3 regions of the Pseudomonas arabinosi genome follow, and region 2 is predicted to be linked to each of the others. Evidence: predicted binding sites of a transcription regulator. Region 2 holds the regulator's gene; each other region holds the start of a gene.
The links. Region 2 encodes sigma-54, which starts transcription at its own class of promoters, with help from an activator protein. Its sites were predicted from a motif close to ANTGGCATNNANNTTGCTNT; they were not measured.

Region 1: the regulator sigma-54 is predicted to act here: its motif matches at 3,689-3,708, upstream of ACMXYJ_RS10845 (circularly permuted type 2 ATP-grasp protein).
Region 3: the regulator sigma-54 is predicted to act here: its motif matches at 1,388-1,407, upstream of ACMXYJ_RS09680 (flagellar basal body rod protein FlgF).

The regions. Positions count from the first base shown of each region.
Region 1 is NZ_CP180480.1:2,318,624-2,323,848, forward strand. It holds gene ACMXYJ_RS10815 (methyl-accepting chemotaxis protein) at 1-205, opposite strand, end outside; gene ACMXYJ_RS10820 (hypothetical protein) at 384-914, shown strand; gene ACMXYJ_RS10825 (PLDc N-terminal domain-containing protein) at 979-1,170, shown strand; gene speE (polyamine aminopropyltransferase) at 1,393-2,268, shown strand; gene ACMXYJ_RS10835 (hypothetical protein) at 2,437-2,670, shown strand; gene ACMXYJ_RS10840 (ribonuclease E inhibitor RraB) at 2,884-3,225, shown strand; gene ACMXYJ_RS10845 (circularly permuted type 2 ATP-grasp protein) at 3,740-5,149, shown strand; gene ACMXYJ_RS10850 (alpha-E domain-containing protein) at 5,162-5,225, shown strand, end outside.
Region 2 is NZ_CP180480.1:6,263,849-6,269,073, forward strand. It holds gene lptC (LPS export ABC transporter periplasmic protein LptC) at 1-264, shown strand, start outside; gene lptA (lipopolysaccharide transport periplasmic protein LptA) at 251-799, shown strand; gene lptB (LPS export ABC transporter ATP-binding protein) at 799-1,524, shown strand; gene ACMXYJ_RS29155 (RNA polymerase factor sigma-54) at 1,709-3,202, shown strand; gene hpf (ribosome hibernation-promoting factor, HPF/YfiA family) at 3,277-3,585, shown strand; gene ptsN (PTS IIA-like nitrogen regulatory protein PtsN) at 3,598-4,062, shown strand; gene rapZ (RNase adapter RapZ) at 4,065-4,922, shown strand; gene ACMXYJ_RS29175 (HPr family phosphocarrier protein) at 4,938-5,213, shown strand; gene ACMXYJ_RS29180 (ZIP family metal transporter) at 5,221-5,225, opposite strand, start outside.
Region 3 is NZ_CP180480.1:2,076,503-2,081,727, forward strand. It holds gene ACMXYJ_RS09675 (sigma-54-dependent transcriptional regulator) at 1-1,189, shown strand, start outside; gene ACMXYJ_RS09680 (flagellar basal body rod protein FlgF) at 1,462-2,202, shown strand; gene flgG (flagellar basal-body rod protein FlgG) at 2,248-3,033, shown strand; gene flgH (flagellar basal body L-ring protein FlgH) at 3,086-3,781, shown strand; gene ACMXYJ_RS09695 (flagellar basal body P-ring protein FlgI) at 3,809-4,897, shown strand; gene flgJ (flagellar assembly peptidoglycan hydrolase FlgJ) at 4,909-5,225, shown strand, end outside.

The DNA of each region.
Region 1 (5,225 bases), 3.0 Mb from region 2:
TATCGGCTTTGGGGAGCGGTTGCCCGGCGGGCCAGGCGTTCAGCAGTCGCGCCTGGGCTTGTGCCGATGCCTGATAAGCATGGCTGCGGGCCTGTTGTTCGAGCTGTACGGCGTACAACACCAGCAGCAAGGTCGTGACGAAGGCGACGGCGTTGACCGCCCAGAATTTGTATTTCAGCGAGATATTGCTAAGCCAGGCACCCATGGAGGTCTTCTCTGATAGCGGAAACAGTTTCGGCAAGGTGCCAGTATTGTGCCGCTACTCAGGGAGCTGGATCTTGATGTGGGTCAACAATCCCGGCCATGCTCGCGCACAGGAATTGCGGGGCGTAATGCGCTATCCTTCGCGCCTTCAAAATTCCCTCGCTACAGGATTCCGCCCCATGAAAGCCGCACTCGTCGAACTCATCAGCAAAATCAGCTCCGGGTGCATGAGCGATGACGAAATCCTGAAAGTTGCTGACGAAGCGGCCCAGGCCTACGCCGATCCCGAGGCTTTTCTGACGGCGAATCCGGATATCAACTACGACGAAACGTTCCCGATTCCGCTTGGCGAGTGGGTCGTCGTTGGCAGTTTGCCGGAGACCGTACTGTTCCAGGCCGACACCTATGTGGACCTGTTCGCCCAGATCGTTTCCTCGTTCGGGCCTGGCGTTGATTTCAATATCAAACCCAAGCAACTGGCCAAGACTGAAGCCCTGACCGCGCTCAATCGCATTCAGGTGCAGATGGGCAGCATGAACAAGGAAAACGGCGGTTACACGCTGATGAACTTCAGTCAGTTGCTCGACGACGAACTGCAAGTGGTGCTGGTTTTCGGCAACGACGTGCCGCGCGTACTCGAGTTGTGTGCCAAAGTCGGCATCGCTGCCGCACCCTCGCTGGAAGCCCTCAAAATCGCCGTCCACGTTTAAAAAGCGGAACCCTCGCAAGGCCCGGCTATCCTAAGAGTGCAAACCACTCTTAGGGAGCAACACCATGGGTTCCACGTTCAACGGTCTGATTGGCCTGATTATTCTTGCCCTGGATATCTGGGCAATCATCAACGTGCTCAAAAGTGGTGCCGACACAGGGATGAAAATCATCTGGGTGCTGCTTATCCTGCTGCTGCCGGTGCTGGGCCTGATCATCTGGGCCATCGCCGGACCACGAGGCAACGTCCGGATCTGATACGCACTCAAGACCGACACATTTCCCCTTGTGGGAGCGACGGTGCGGCGATCCGACTTGCTCGCTCCCACAAGGGGATTGGGGCGAGTCATCAAGTGACGTTCGATCTGTCATGTTCCGCAACGTAGAATTCTCGCCTTTCCCGGGGCAATCGAGCTGATCGATTGGCCATCATGGGCGGGTAACCGTCCGTTGCCAACCGCATCCATCGGAGCACTTCCCATGAGCAACACCCCGACCAGCGAGTACCTGGAAACCCTCTACGAAGGCTACGGCCAGCGTTTTCGCATGGAAAAACTGTTGTACGAAGTGCGCACCGAACACCAACACCTGGTGATTTTCGAAAACCCGCGCATGGGCCGCGTCATGGCGCTGGACGGCGTGATCCAGACCACCGAAGCCGACGAATTCATCTACCACGAGATGTTGACCCACGTGCCGATCCTGGCGCATGGCGCTGCCAGGCGCGTGCTGATCATCGGTGGCGGCGACGGCGGCATGCTGCGCGAAGTGGCCAAACACCGCAGCATCGAGCACATCACCATGGTCGAGATCGACGGCACCGTGGTCGACATGTGCAAGGAATTCCTGCCGAACCACTCCAAGGGTGCGTTCGCTGATCCACGCCTGAACCTGGTGATCGACGACGGCATGCGTTTCGTCGCCACCACCACCGAAAAATTCGACGTGATCATTTCCGATTCCACCGACCCGATCGGCCCGGGCGAAGTGCTGTTCTCGGAAAACTTCTACCAGGCCTGCCGTCGCTGCCTGAACGAAGGCGGCATCCTGGTGACCCAGAACGGCACGCCGTTCATGCAAATCGAAGAAGTCAAAACCACCGCCGGACGTCTGCGCAGCCTGTTCCCGGACTGGCACTTCTACCAGGCGGCCGTGCCGACCTACATCGGCGGCGCCATGACCTTCGCCTGGGGCGCGACCAATACCGCCTATCGCAAGTTGTCCCGCGAAACCCTGCAGCAGCGCTTCGCCGGCAGCGGCATCATCACCCGCTACTACAACCCGGAAATCCACATCGGCGCGTTCGCCTTGCCGCAATACGTCCTGCAGGCTGTGAACAAGCCTAGCAACGACTGATATCGAGCAAGCCAGAAAGGGCCCTCTCAGGTTGTGTGAAAACACACAGGAGACGGCCCTTTTTTCATGCTTCACTTATAGGTGTAGAAGGTCCGGTTGAACGATTGGCCGGGGAAGAATGTCGAGATACATGTAAGCCCATCCATGGGTTTTATCGAGGAGGCACTGATGCAAAAGTGGAAAATCACTTTCGTGGATGATCACGGTGAAACAGTCGATGAGGTCTTTGAGTGCGAGGAGTGCCCGGATAATGAGCACGCCGCCAAACTCATCAAGGCACGCCTCCTTCCTGTCGCTGCCGAGCTGGATCTGAATGATCTGGAAGGGCGAACCGCTGATGCGAGCGTCAAAAGTCTGAAAGCGCAGAACGCCATTCAAATCCTCGGCATCACGCCAATCTGAACATCTCCTGTCACATTCCTAACCAGGCCTTGGCAGCGGCTCTCTCTTGAGGCTACTCTGCAATCGAGATCAGCGAACGGATCGCTAAGGTCTGGTCTTGTCAGCTACATGCTTGCTTCCCACCGGCAACGTTGTTGCCGCATCGCTCGCCCCATTCGGTTGCGAGTGCCGGGAATACGGAAAGTCTATCCATCAGTCTGAGGGGGACGTTTCATGAGCACAGCCTATCAAGAAGACATCAGCACCAGCGTCTTGCGCCGCATGAAAGAAGGCGGTTTCGACTTTTCACGATTCCATCCCATCGAGTTCTACGCCATTTTCCCGGACGAGGAGCGGGCACGCAGGGCGGCAGGGCATTACTGTGGTGAATCCATGAATGCACAAATCAGCGTGCGCGATGACGGCGCGTGGTACCTGGAACTGAGCAAAGTGATGTACGCCACTTATGACGGCATCGGCGATTTTGAGCAGGATTTCGAGGCGGTGGTCGAGCCTTTGGGCGGCATCATCGAAGGATGGGGCGTCAAGCAGGAGGTACGAGGGCGACTCGCATAACTTATGAACAGTGACAACACTCAGCAACGGCTGACCTCAGGGTTGGCCGTTTTCGTTTCGGGGGTGATCAAGTCAAAAGCAAGATCAAAAGATCGCAGCCTTCGGCAGCTCCTACGTTGGGATGGCGTTTATCAATTGGGATGGCGTGCACCCTGTAGGAGCTGTCGAGTGAAACGAGGCTGCGATCTCTTGATCGTGCTTTTGATTCATAACGTTTCAAAAACGCAAAAAAAAACCGCCTAAACAGGCGGCTAAAGGGAAGTTCATCAAGTTTTCCAGCGAATGGGCGGATTATCCGCATCGACTCCCGGGCAGTGAAATCAACTCTGGCTATGCTGGTGATAGGCGACAACATTGCTTCGCAATGAAGCGGGGGCGATCAGGTGGGGGCATTTACCGCACAGGATTGGTGCGGTGCGTGCAGTGCAATTATCCAACTGATTGATATCAAAGCGTTTATGCCGATGGCACGGGCTTTGCGAAGCCCAGATGTCCGGGTGACAAGGAGTACGGCATGATCCGCACCTATTTTGATGAGATGTACGATGCCGGCGGCCAGGTCCGCCCGCATTATCGGGAGTTTGCCCGTTGGCTGTCCGAAACGCCTGACGAGCTTTTGGCACAACGGCGACGCGAGGCCGATCTGCTATTTCATCGCGCCGGGATAACATTCACGCTCTATGGTGATGAGCAAGGGACAGAGCGCCTGATTCCCTTCGACACCATCCCCCGCAGCATCCCCGCCAGTGAATGGCGAGTTGTCGAGCGCGGCTGCATTCAGCGGGTCAAGGCGTTGAACATGTTCCTCGCCGACCTTTATCACGAGCAGCGCATTATCAAGGCCGGCATAATCCCGGCCGAGCAAGTGCTGGCCAACGAGCAATACCAGTTGGCGATGCAAGGGCTGAATCTGCACCGCGATATCTATTCCCACATCTCCGGTGTCGATCTGGTGCGCGATGGCGACGGCACTTACTACGTGCTGGAAGACAACCTTCGTACACCGAGCGGCGTCAGCTACATGCTGGAAGACCGCAAGATGATGATGCGGTTGTTCCCCGAATTGTTCGCGGCCCAGCGCATTGCCCCTATCGACCACTATCCGAACCTGTTGCTCGACACCCTGAAAAGCTCCAGCCCGATTGATAACCCGAGCGTGGTGGTACTGACGCCGGGTCGTTTCAACAGCGCGTTCTTTGAACATGCATTTCTGGCGCGGGAAATGGGCGTTGAACTGGTGGAAGGCGCGGACTTGTTCGTGCGGGATGACAAGGTGTTCATGCGCACCACGGACGGGCCGAAAGCCGTCGACGTGATCTACCGTCGCCTCGACGATGCGTTCCTTGATCCGCTGGCGTTCAACCCGGACTCGATGCTTGGCGTTCCAGGGCTGCTGTCGTCCTATCGCTCCGGCAACGTGGTGCTGGCCAATGCCATCGGTACCGGGGTCGCGGACGACAAGTCGGTGTATCCCTTCGTCACGGACATGATCCGTTTCTACCTGGATGAAGAGCCGATTCTGAAGAATGTGCCGACGTGGCAGTGTCGTAATCCCTCCGAACTGTCCCACGTACTGGCCAATCTTCCAGAGTTGGTGGTCAAGGAAACCCAGGGCTCCGGCGGTTATGGAATGCTGGTTGGGCCGGCGGCAACGGCGGCGGAAATCGAGTCTTTCCGCGCGCGGATCAAAGCCAAACCCCATGCGTACATCGCACAACCGACGTTGTCCCTGTCGACCTGTCCGACCTTTGTCGAAAACGGCATTGCTCCACGCCACATCGACCTGCGTCCGTTTGTATTGTCTGGCCGCGAAACCCGGGTTGTGCCCGGCGGTTTGACCCGTGTTGCCCTGCGCGAAGGCTCCCTGGTGGTGAATTCATCCCAGGGCGGTGGAACCAAGGACACCTGGGTGGTCGAGGATTGAAGGAAGCCTGCCATGTTAAGTAGAACTGCCTCGGATTTGTATTGGATGTCGCGTTACCTGGAGCGGGCGGAAAACC
Region 2 (5,225 bases):
CACGGCGAAGTGAATCCCGACGGCACTCAGGTCGAGCTGATTGACTCGGTGCGCATCACGCGCTTCGACGAGAAAAACCGCAAGACACTGATTACCACCACCCGCATGACAGTGTTCCCGCAGCAGCAATATGCGCAGACCGAGCAACCCGTTAGAATCGACGGCGCTGGTGGTGTGTCGACTGGCAAGGGAATGAAAGCGTATTTGAAAGAAAGCAGGATACACCTGCTATCGAACGTAAGAGGACAGTATGAGGCTCGTTAAAACCCTCCCTATTTTGCTCGGTCTGAGCGCAGCACTGGGAAGCGTGAGCGCCTGGGCTCTGCCGAACGATCAAGAGCAGCCTATCCGCATCCAGGCCGACGATGCCCAACTGGACGACAAGAATGGTGTTGCCACCTATAAAGGTGACGTGATCATTACCCAGGGCTCGATGATTGTTAAAGGCAATACTGTAACCATCACCCGCACCCCGGCCGGCGACATCGACGTGGTGACTTCGGTGGGCAATCTGGCCTACTTCGAGCAGATGCAGACGGCTGGCGACACCAAGCCTGTTCAAGGCTACGGAGTGACCATCCAGTACCACGCCTCGCAAAACCGCGTCGTATTGATCGATCGCGCCAAAGTCATCGACAAGGACAACAACGTCACCCAAGGCGAGAAAATCGTCTACGACACGGTCAAAAAGCTTGCGAGCGCCGGTCGCGCGACGGGCAACAAGGTCACCGAGTCGCGTCCGCGCATCGACATGGTGATCCAGCCCAAGCCGAAAACCGACGAGAAAAAGGCCCAGTAATGGCAACTCTGAAAGCTCAGCATCTGGCCAAGAGCTACAAGAGCCGCCAGGTTGTGCGCGACGTCAGCCTGTCGATCGACAGCGGTCAGATCGTCGGCCTGCTAGGTCCCAACGGCGCCGGCAAGACCACCTGCTTTTACATGATTGTCGGCCTGGTACAGGCCGATCAGGGCCGCGTACTGATTGACGACCTGGATGTCAGCCACCAGCCCATGCACGGGCGTGCGAAGGCCGGTATCGGCTATCTTCCGCAAGAAGCATCGATCTTCCGCAAACTCTCGGTAGCTGACAACATCATGGCGATCCTCGAGACCCGCAAGGAACTCGACAAGGCCGGTCGTCGCCAAGAGCTGGAAAGCCTGCTGCAGGAATTCCACATCAGCCACATCCGCGACAACCTCGGCATGAGCCTGTCCGGTGGTGAACGCCGTCGTGTGGAAATCGCCCGGGCACTGGCTACCAACCCGAAATTCATCCTGCTCGACGAACCGTTCGCCGGCGTGGACCCGATTTCGGTGGGCGACATCAAACAGATCATCTATCACCTCAAGGCCAAGGGCATTGGCGTGCTGATCACTGACCACAACGTCCGTGAAACCCTGGATATCTGCGAAACCGCCTACATCGTCAACGATGGCCAGCTGATCGCCGAAGGTGACTCTGCCACCATCCTGGCCAACGACCTGGTCAAGGAAGTGTATCTGGGCCATGAGTTCCGCCTGTAAGCACTGAGGTGTCTGGCTGGTTGCCCGGGCGCTTGTCTCGATAAAAAATCAACATTTTTTTATTGTTACAGCGCTCTAGGCAAACGCTGCAGTTTCGGGCATATAATTTGCTTATGTTTGGCGCTTCGGCGCCCTGTAGTGGATGGCGCATGTGCGCCGGCGAATAAGGTGTTAAGCCCCTGCCATGAAACCATCGCTAGTCTTGAGAATGGGCCAGCAGCTGACGATGACACCGCAGCTGCAACAGGCCATCCGCCTGCTCCAATTGTCGACCCTGGACCTGCAACAGGAAATCCAGGAGGCCCTGGAGTCCAATCCGATGCTCGAACGCCAGGAAGAAGGCGACGACTTCGATAACGCCGACCCCTTGGCCGACAAAGCCGAACAGCAACCCAACGCTGACATTCAGGAACCCTCCTACCAGGAAACCGCCCCGACGGTTGATAACCTCGAGGAAGGCGACTGGAACGAGCGCATCCCCAACGAACTGCCCGTCGATACCGCGTGGGAAGACGTCTACCAGACCAGCGCCAGCAGCCTGCCGAGCAACGATGACGACGAGTGGGACTTCACCACCCGGACATCGGCCGGCGAAAGCCTGCAAAGCCACCTGCTGTGGCAACTGAACCTGGCCCCGATGTCCGACACTGATCGCCTGATCGCCGTGACCCTGATCGACTGCATCAACAATCAGGGCTACCTGGACGAAACCCTTGAGGAGATTCTCGAAGCCTTCGACCCGGAACTGGACATCGAACTGGACGAAATCGAAGCCGTCCTGCACCGCATCCAGCAATTCGAACCCGCTGGCATCGGCGCCCGCAACCTGGGCGAATGCCTGCTGCTGCAATTGCGCCAGTTGCCCGCCAAGACGCCTTGGCTGGTCGAGGCCAAACGCCTGGTCACCGATTACATCGACCTGCTTGGCAGCCGCGACTACAGCCAGCTGATGCGTCGCATGAAGCTCAAGGAAGATGAACTGCGCCAGGTGATTGAACTGGTGCAGAGCCTCAACCCGCGCCCAGGCTCGCAAATCGAGTCCGGCGAAGCCGAATACGTCGTTCCCGACGTGATCGTACGCAAGGACAACGAACGCTGGCTGGTGGAGCTGAACCAGGAATCCGTGCCGCGACTGCGGGTCAACGCTCAATACGCCGGTTTCGTGCGCCGCGCCGACACCAGCGCCGACAACACCTTCATGCGCAATCAGTTGCAAGAGGCCCGCTGGTTCATCAAGAGCCTGCAAAGCCGCAACGAAACCCTGATGAAAGTAGCCACCCAGATCGTCGAACATCAGCGCGGCTTTCTTGAATACGGCGACGAAGCCATGAAACCGCTGGTCCTGCATGACATCGCCGAAGCGGTGGGCATGCACGAATCGACGATTTCACGGGTAACCACGCAGAAATTCATGCATACCCCACGGGGCATATATGAACTGAAATACTTTTTCTCCAGCCACGTCAGCACCTCCGAGGGCGGTGAATGCTCGTCCACGGCGATCCGCGCGATCATCAAAAAACTGGTTGCCGCGGAAAATCAGAAAAAGCCGTTGAGTGACAGCAAGATCGCTGGTTTACTGGAGGCACAAGGCATTCAGGTGGCTCGCCGCACCGTCGCCAAGTACCGCGAATCCCTCGGGATCGCGCCTTCGAGCGAACGCAAGCGGTTGATGTAGAGCCACGCCACAGCGTTCCAGTGGCAGGCATTTCTGCCTGCCGCTTTATGCACTGGCAACGAAGGAGAAGCTGTATGCAAGTCAACATCAGTGGACACCAACTGGAAGTGACCGAACCTCTTCGCACCTACATCGGCGAAAAACTCGAACGATTAGAGAGGCATTTCGACAAGATCACCAATGTGCAAGTCACGATGACGGTCGAAAAGCTCAAGCAGAAAATCGAAGCCACGCTGCATATTCCCGGCAATGAAGTGGTCGCAAACGCGGAGCATACCGATATGTACGCGGCGATCGACGCACTGACCGACAAGCTGGATAAACAACTCAAAAAGCATAAGGAAAAGACCCAAAGCCTCCTCCAGGGCGCGACCGGTCGTTAACACTCCCAACCCATGATCCGACTTGAAAGCATCCTGACCCCCGGCCGTTCCCTCGTGAACGTGCCGGGCGGCAGTAAAAAGAAAGCCCTCGAGCAAATTGCCAACCTTATCCACAAAGAAGTGCCGGATCTGGAGATGCAAGATGTCTTCGAGGCTTTGATTGCCCGTGAAAAACTCGGTTCAACCGGTTTTGGCAACGGCATCGCCATTCCCCACTGCCGCCTGAAGGGCTGCGCCTCGCCCATCAGCGCCCTGATGCACCTTGATGCACCCATTGATTTCGACGCCATCGACGGCGCCCCGGTTGACCTGCTGTTCGTTCTGCTGGTCCCGGAAGCTGCTACCGATGCGCACCTGGAGTTACTGCGCCAGATCGCCAGCATGCTCGACCGCAAGGAAGTGCGCGAAAAACTGCGCAGCGCCCCGAGCAATGAAGCCTTGTATCAGGTTGTCCTGGACGAGCAAAACGGTCATTAATCATGCGCTTGATCATCGTCAGTGGCCGCTCCGGCTCAGGTAAAAGTACCGCACTCGATGTTCTCGAGGACAACGGCTACTACTGCATCGACAACCTGCCCGCCGGTCTGTTGCCGGAACTGGCCGAACGCGCGTTGATTCACACCGAGCTGGCACAACCGCTGGTTGCCGTATCCATCGATGCGCGCAACTTGCCGAGTCACTTGTCGCGGTTTCCCGAACTGCTGGAAGAAGTGCGCAGCCGGCATATCCAGTGTGATGTGCTGTATCTGGACGCCGACGAAGAAACCTTGCTCAAACGTTTCTCGGAAACCCGCCGTCGTCACCCGCTGAGCAATGCCAGTCGCTCGCTGGCCGAGGCCATCAACGATGAGACCGCCCTGCTCGGGCCGATTGCCGACCTCGCCGATCTCAAAGTAAACACCACCAACCTGAACCTGTATCAGCTGCGAGATACCATCAAGCTGCGCCTGCTGAACCAGCCGGAACCCGGTACGGCGTTCCTGGTGGAGTCTTTCGGCTTCAAGCGTGGCATGCCGGTGGACGCTGATCTGGTGTTCGACGTGCGCTGCCTGCCGAACCCTTACTGGAAGCCAGAGTTGCGCGATCAGTCCGGGCTCGACCAACCGGTTGCCGAGTACCTGGCGGCACAGCCGGACGTCGAAGAGATGTTCCAGGACATCTCCACCTACTTGTTCAAGTGGCTACCACGCTTTGCCGCCAGCAACCGCGCTTATGTCACCATTGCCATTGGTTGCACCGGCGGCCATCACCGCTCCGTCTACCTGACCGAACGTCTGGGCCAGGCCCTGCAAAAAACCCTGAAGAACGTCCAGGTTCGCCACCGCGACCTCAGCTAAAGGATTCACACCGCGATGCCTGCTCTGGAAATTGAAATCATCAACAAGCTGGGCCTGCATGCCCGCGCTTCTGCAAAATTCGTTGGCGTGGCCGGTGAGTTCAAGGATTGCACGATCAGAGTAGGACGCACGCCGGAATCCACGGTCGACGGAAAAAGCATCATGGCAATGATGATGCTCGCCGCGGGCAAGGGCACCAAAATCCACCTGAGCACCGAAGGTGAGCAGGCTGATGAGGCGCTGCAGGCATTGGTGAATTTGATCAATGACTACTTCGGCGAAGGCGAATAACGCTCGCCTAGG
Region 3 (5,225 bases), 2.7 Mb from region 2:
GATTCCGCTGTCGCGTTACGCCGAGGATTTCGACTTGCCGGAACTGGTGCGCGCCAACAAGTCGCGGATCAACGGCCTGCGGGTGAAGGTAAAGGGCGACGTGTTTCTCGCCGACATCGCGCCACTGCAATCGGAGCATGACGACAGCGAAGCCATGGCCGGCGCGGTGCTCACGCTACACCGCGCCGACCGGGTAGGGGAGCGCATCTATAACGTGCGCAAGCAGGAACTGCGCGGTTTCGACAGCATTTTCCAAAGCTCGAAGGTGATGGCTGCGGTGGTGCGCGAAGCCCGACGCATGGCGCCGCTGGATGCGCCGCTATTAATAGAAGGTGAAACCGGTACGGGAAAAGAGTTGTTGGCGCGAGCCTGCCACCTGGCGAGTCCGCGGGGCCAGTCACCGTTGATGGCGCTCAACTGCGCCGGCCTGCCGGAATCCATGGCTGAGACTGAGCTGTTCGGCTACGGCCCCGGCGCTTTCGAAGGGGCGCGGGCCGAAGGCAAACTCGGGCTGCTGGAACTGACGGCGGGCGGTACGCTGTTTCTCGATGGCGTCGGGGAAATGAGCCCGCGTTTACAGGTGAAATTGCTGCGTTTCCTGCAGGACGGTTGCTTCCGTCGTGTGGGCAGCGATGAAGAGGTTTATCTGGATGTGCGGGTGATCTGCGCGACGCAGGTCGACCTGTCCGAGTTATGCGCGCGCGGGGAGTTTCGCCAGGACTTGTATCACCGCTTGAACGTGCTTTCGCTGCACATCCCGCCACTGCGCGAATGCCTCGATGGTCTGACGCCGCTGGTGGAACACTTCCTCGATCAGGCCAGTCGGCAGATCGGTTGCCCGCTGCCGAAACTGGCGCCGGCGGCGATGGAGCGGCTCAGTCACTACCACTGGCCGGGCAATGTTCGGCAATTGGAGAACGTGTTGTTCCAGGCGGTTTCCTTGTGCGAGGGCGGGACGGTGAAGGCCGAACATATTCGCCTGCCGGACTACGGCGTGCGTCAGCCACTTGGCGATTTCTCGCTCGAGGGCGGGTTGGACGAGATTGTCGGGCGCTTCGAGAAAGCGGTGCTGGAGCGTTTGTATTCCGAGCACCCGAGCAGTCGGCAACTGGGCAAGCGGTTGGGGGTTTCGCATACGACCATTGCCAATAAGTTGCGTGAGTATGAAGTTGGTAAAGACAACACCTGAAGATCAAAAGATCGCAGCCTTCGGCAGCTCCTACATTTAGATCCCGATACCTGTAGGAGCTGGCGAAGTCTGCGATCTTTTGATCTGTTGCCGCGAAGCGGCATAACACCGCCGGTTTTTCGTCTTCGACACAATCCTCCAATCCCTCCTGAATCCCTCAAGTCCTTTGTTTGCCGGGCCCTGCGCCGCCAGAAAAAAGTTGGTCTGCAAATTGCTTATGGCTCAGCAGTACAGCAGTGGGCGGCAAACGTCCGGCATGCAGAGGAAAGAGTGTGGACAAGTACCTTTATGTGGCAATGACCGGCGCCAGCCAGAATGCACTGGCGCAGAAGGCTCATGCGAACAACCTGGCGAACATCTCCACCAACGGTTTCCAGAAAGACCTGGAGCAGGCGCGTTCGATGCCGGTGTTCGGTGACAGCTTTCCGGCGCGTGCGTTTGCCCTGTCCGAACGTCCGGCCACCGATTTCTCCCCTGGCGCATTGGTGGAAACCGGTCGCGACCTCGATGTCGCGGTGCAAGGCAATGGCTGGATCGCCGTGCAGAACCCTGACGGCGGCGAAAGCTACGTGCGCACCGGCAGCCTGAACGTCGACGCCCTGGGCGTACTGCGGGCCGGCAACGGTATGCCGGTGATGGGCAATGGCGGGCCGATTGCCGTGCCGCCCGAGCAGCAAATCGAAGTGGGCGAGGACGGCACCATCAGCATTCGTGCGATGGGCGAAGGTCCTCGCGTGATGGCGGAAGTCGACCGCATCAAGCTGGTTAATCCTGACTTCAAGAACATGACCAAAGGCCTGGACGGTTCGATCCACACCAAGGACGGCAAGCCGGCGCAAGCCGATGCCGACGTCAAACTGGTGTCCGGTTTCCTTGAGTCGAGCAACGTCAACGCCGTGGAAGAGATGACCTCGGTGCTGGCCTTGGCCAAGCAGTTCGAACTGCACATCAAGATGATGAACACCGCCAAAGAAGACGACCAGGCCATGGCTCGGGTCTTGCAGATCAGCTAATTATCAGAACGTCGCGCCGTAAAACAGGCGCACGAGGAGAATCGAATGCTTCCGGCTCTATGGGTTGCCAAAACAGGTCTGTCCGCCCAGGACACCAACCTGACGACCATTTCCAACAACCTGGCCAACGTGTCGACCACGGGTTTCAAACGTGACCGCGCCGAGTTCCAGGACTTGCTCTACCAGATCAAACGCCAGCCAGGCGCCCAGTCGACCCAGGACAGTGAACTGCCGTCGGGTCTGCAATTGGGTACCGGTGTGCGCATTGTCGGCACCCAGAAAAACTTCACCGCCGGCAGTCTGCAAACCACCGAGCAGCCGTTGGACATGGCCATCGACGGTCGTGGTTTCTTCCAGATTCTGCAGCCGGACGGCACGACTTCCTACACCCGTGACGGTACGTTCCACCTGGACTCCAACGGTCAGATCGTGAACTCCAGTGGCTTCGCCCTGGAACCGGCCATTGTCATCCCGAACGATGCCCAGACCTTCACGGTCGGTCGCGACGGCACCGTTTCCGTCACCGTTGCCGGCAACCCGGCCTCCCAGGTGATCGGCAACCTGCAAACCGCCGACTTCATCAACCCGGCCGGTCTGCAGGCTGTGGGCAACAACCTGTTCCTGGAAACCGCGGCCAGCGGCGCGCCGCAAGTCGGCACCCCGGGCCTGGCCGGTTTCGGCACCACGCTGCAGAACACCCTGGAAACCTCGAACGTCAGCACCGTTGAAGAGATGGTCAACATGATCACCACTCAGCGCGCTTACGAGATGAACTCCAAGGTGATTTCCACCGCCGACCAGATGCTCTCGTTCGTAACGCAGAATCTGTAATCAAGTCTATGAGGCGACCATGAGGTCGCCTGCAACACCGTGAGGTAGGGTCATGAATCGCTTCGTATCTGTTCTGGCACTGAGTGGGGCCGTCGTGCTCGCGGGCTGCGTTGCCCCGCCGCCCAAGCCCAATGACCCTTACTACGCCCCGGTGTTGCCGCGCACACCATTGCCGGCTGCCGCCAACAACGGCTCGATCTACCAGGCCGGTTTCGAACAGAACCTGTACAGCGACCGCAAGGCGTTCCGGGTCGGTGACATCATCACCATCACCCTGAACGAACGCACCCAGGCCAGCAAGAACGCCAATTCGCAAATGGCCAAGAACAGCAAGACCGACATCGGCCTGAGCTCGTTTTTCGGCGGCGGCCTGAGCACCAGTGATCCGGTGGGCAGCGGTAGCCTGAGTCTGGACGTTGGTTACGAAGGTGACCGCGCAACCAAGGGCGACAGCAAGTCCGGCCAGAGCAACAGCCTGACTGGTTCGATCACCGTGACCGTCGCTGATGTGTTGCCCAACGGCATCATCGCCGTGCGTGGCGAGAAGTGGCTGACCCTCAACACCGGTGATGAGCTGGTGCGGATTGCCGGGCTCGTTCGCGCCGATGACATCGCCACCGATAACACTGTGTCGTCGACCCGTGTCGCCGATGCGCGCATCACCTATTCGGGCACCGGTGCATTTGCCGATGCGAGTCAGCCAGGCTGGTTCGACCGTTTCTTCCTCAGCCCGCTGTTCCCTTTCTAGGTGGCCACGTTGAATCTTAAACACCTCATGGTGGCCGCCCTGATGCTGTCCGCAGCGTTCAACGCTCAAGCCGAGCGGCTGAAGGACATCGCCAGTATTTCCGGCGTTCGTTCCAACCAATTGATCGGCTACGGCCTGGTGGTAGGACTTAACGGTACCGGCGACCAGACGACGCAAACCCCGTTCACCCTGCAGACCTTCAACAACATGCTCTCGCAGTTCGGCATCAAGGTGCCGCCGGGTTCGGGCAACGTGCAGTTGAAGAACGTCGCGGCGGTGTCGATCAGTGCTGATTTGCCGGCGTTCGCCAAGCCGGGTCAACAGGTCGACATTACCGTATCGTCCATCGGTAACTCCAAGAGCCTGCGCGGCGGCACCTTGCTGCTGACGCCGCTCAAGGGGATCGACGGCAACGTCTATGCGATCGCCCAGGGCAACCTGGTGGTCGGCGGTTTTGATGCTGAAGGTCGTGACGGTTCGAAGATCACTGTCAACGTTCCGTCGGCCGGTCGTATCCCGGGCGGTGCATCGGTTGAGCGTTCGGTGCCGAGCGGTTTCAACCAGGGCAACAGCTTGACGCTGAACCTCAATCGTTCGGACTTCACCACGGCCAAGCGCATCGTCGACAAGATCAACAATATGCTCGGCCCTGGCGTTGCCCAGGCCATCGACGGCGGTTCGATTCGCGTCAGTGCGCCACTCGATCCGAGTCAGCGCGTCGACTATTTGTCGATCATCGAGAACCTTGAAGTCGACCCGGGTCAGGCGGTGGCGAAAGTCATCATCAACTCGCGGACCGGCACCATCGTGATCGGCCAGAACGTCAAGGTTTCCCCGGCCGCCGTGACCCACGGCAGCCTGACCGTGACCATCACCGAAGACCCGATCGTCAGCCAGCCCGGTCCTCTGTCCAATGGGCAGACGGCGGTCGTGCCGCGCTCGCGGGTCAACGCCCAGCAGGAAGCCAAGCCGATGTTCAAGTTCGGTCCGGGAACCACCCTCGACGAAATCGTGCGTGCGGTGAACCAGGTCGGCGCGGCGCCGGGTGACTTGATGGCCATCCTCGAAGCACTGAAACAGGCCGGCGCGTTGCAAGCCGACCTGATCGTGATCTGAGGACGGCGACCATGGATATGCGCAAGGGCGGATTGGGGGTCAGCAGCAACGATTCGGGTTCCTATTCGGACCTGAATCGCTTGAACCAGCTCAAGGTCGGCGACAAGGACAGTGACGCGAACATGCGCAAGGTTGCGCAGGAATTCGAGTCGTTGTTCCTCGGTGAAATGCTCAAGTCCATGCGCTCGGCCACCGACGCGCTGGGCCAGGACAATCCGCTCAACACGCCGGCAGCCAAGCAGTACCAGGAAATGTACGACCAGCAGTTGGCCGTTTCCATGTCCCGCGAGGGAGGTGGTATTGGTCTGGCTGACGTGCTGATGCGTCA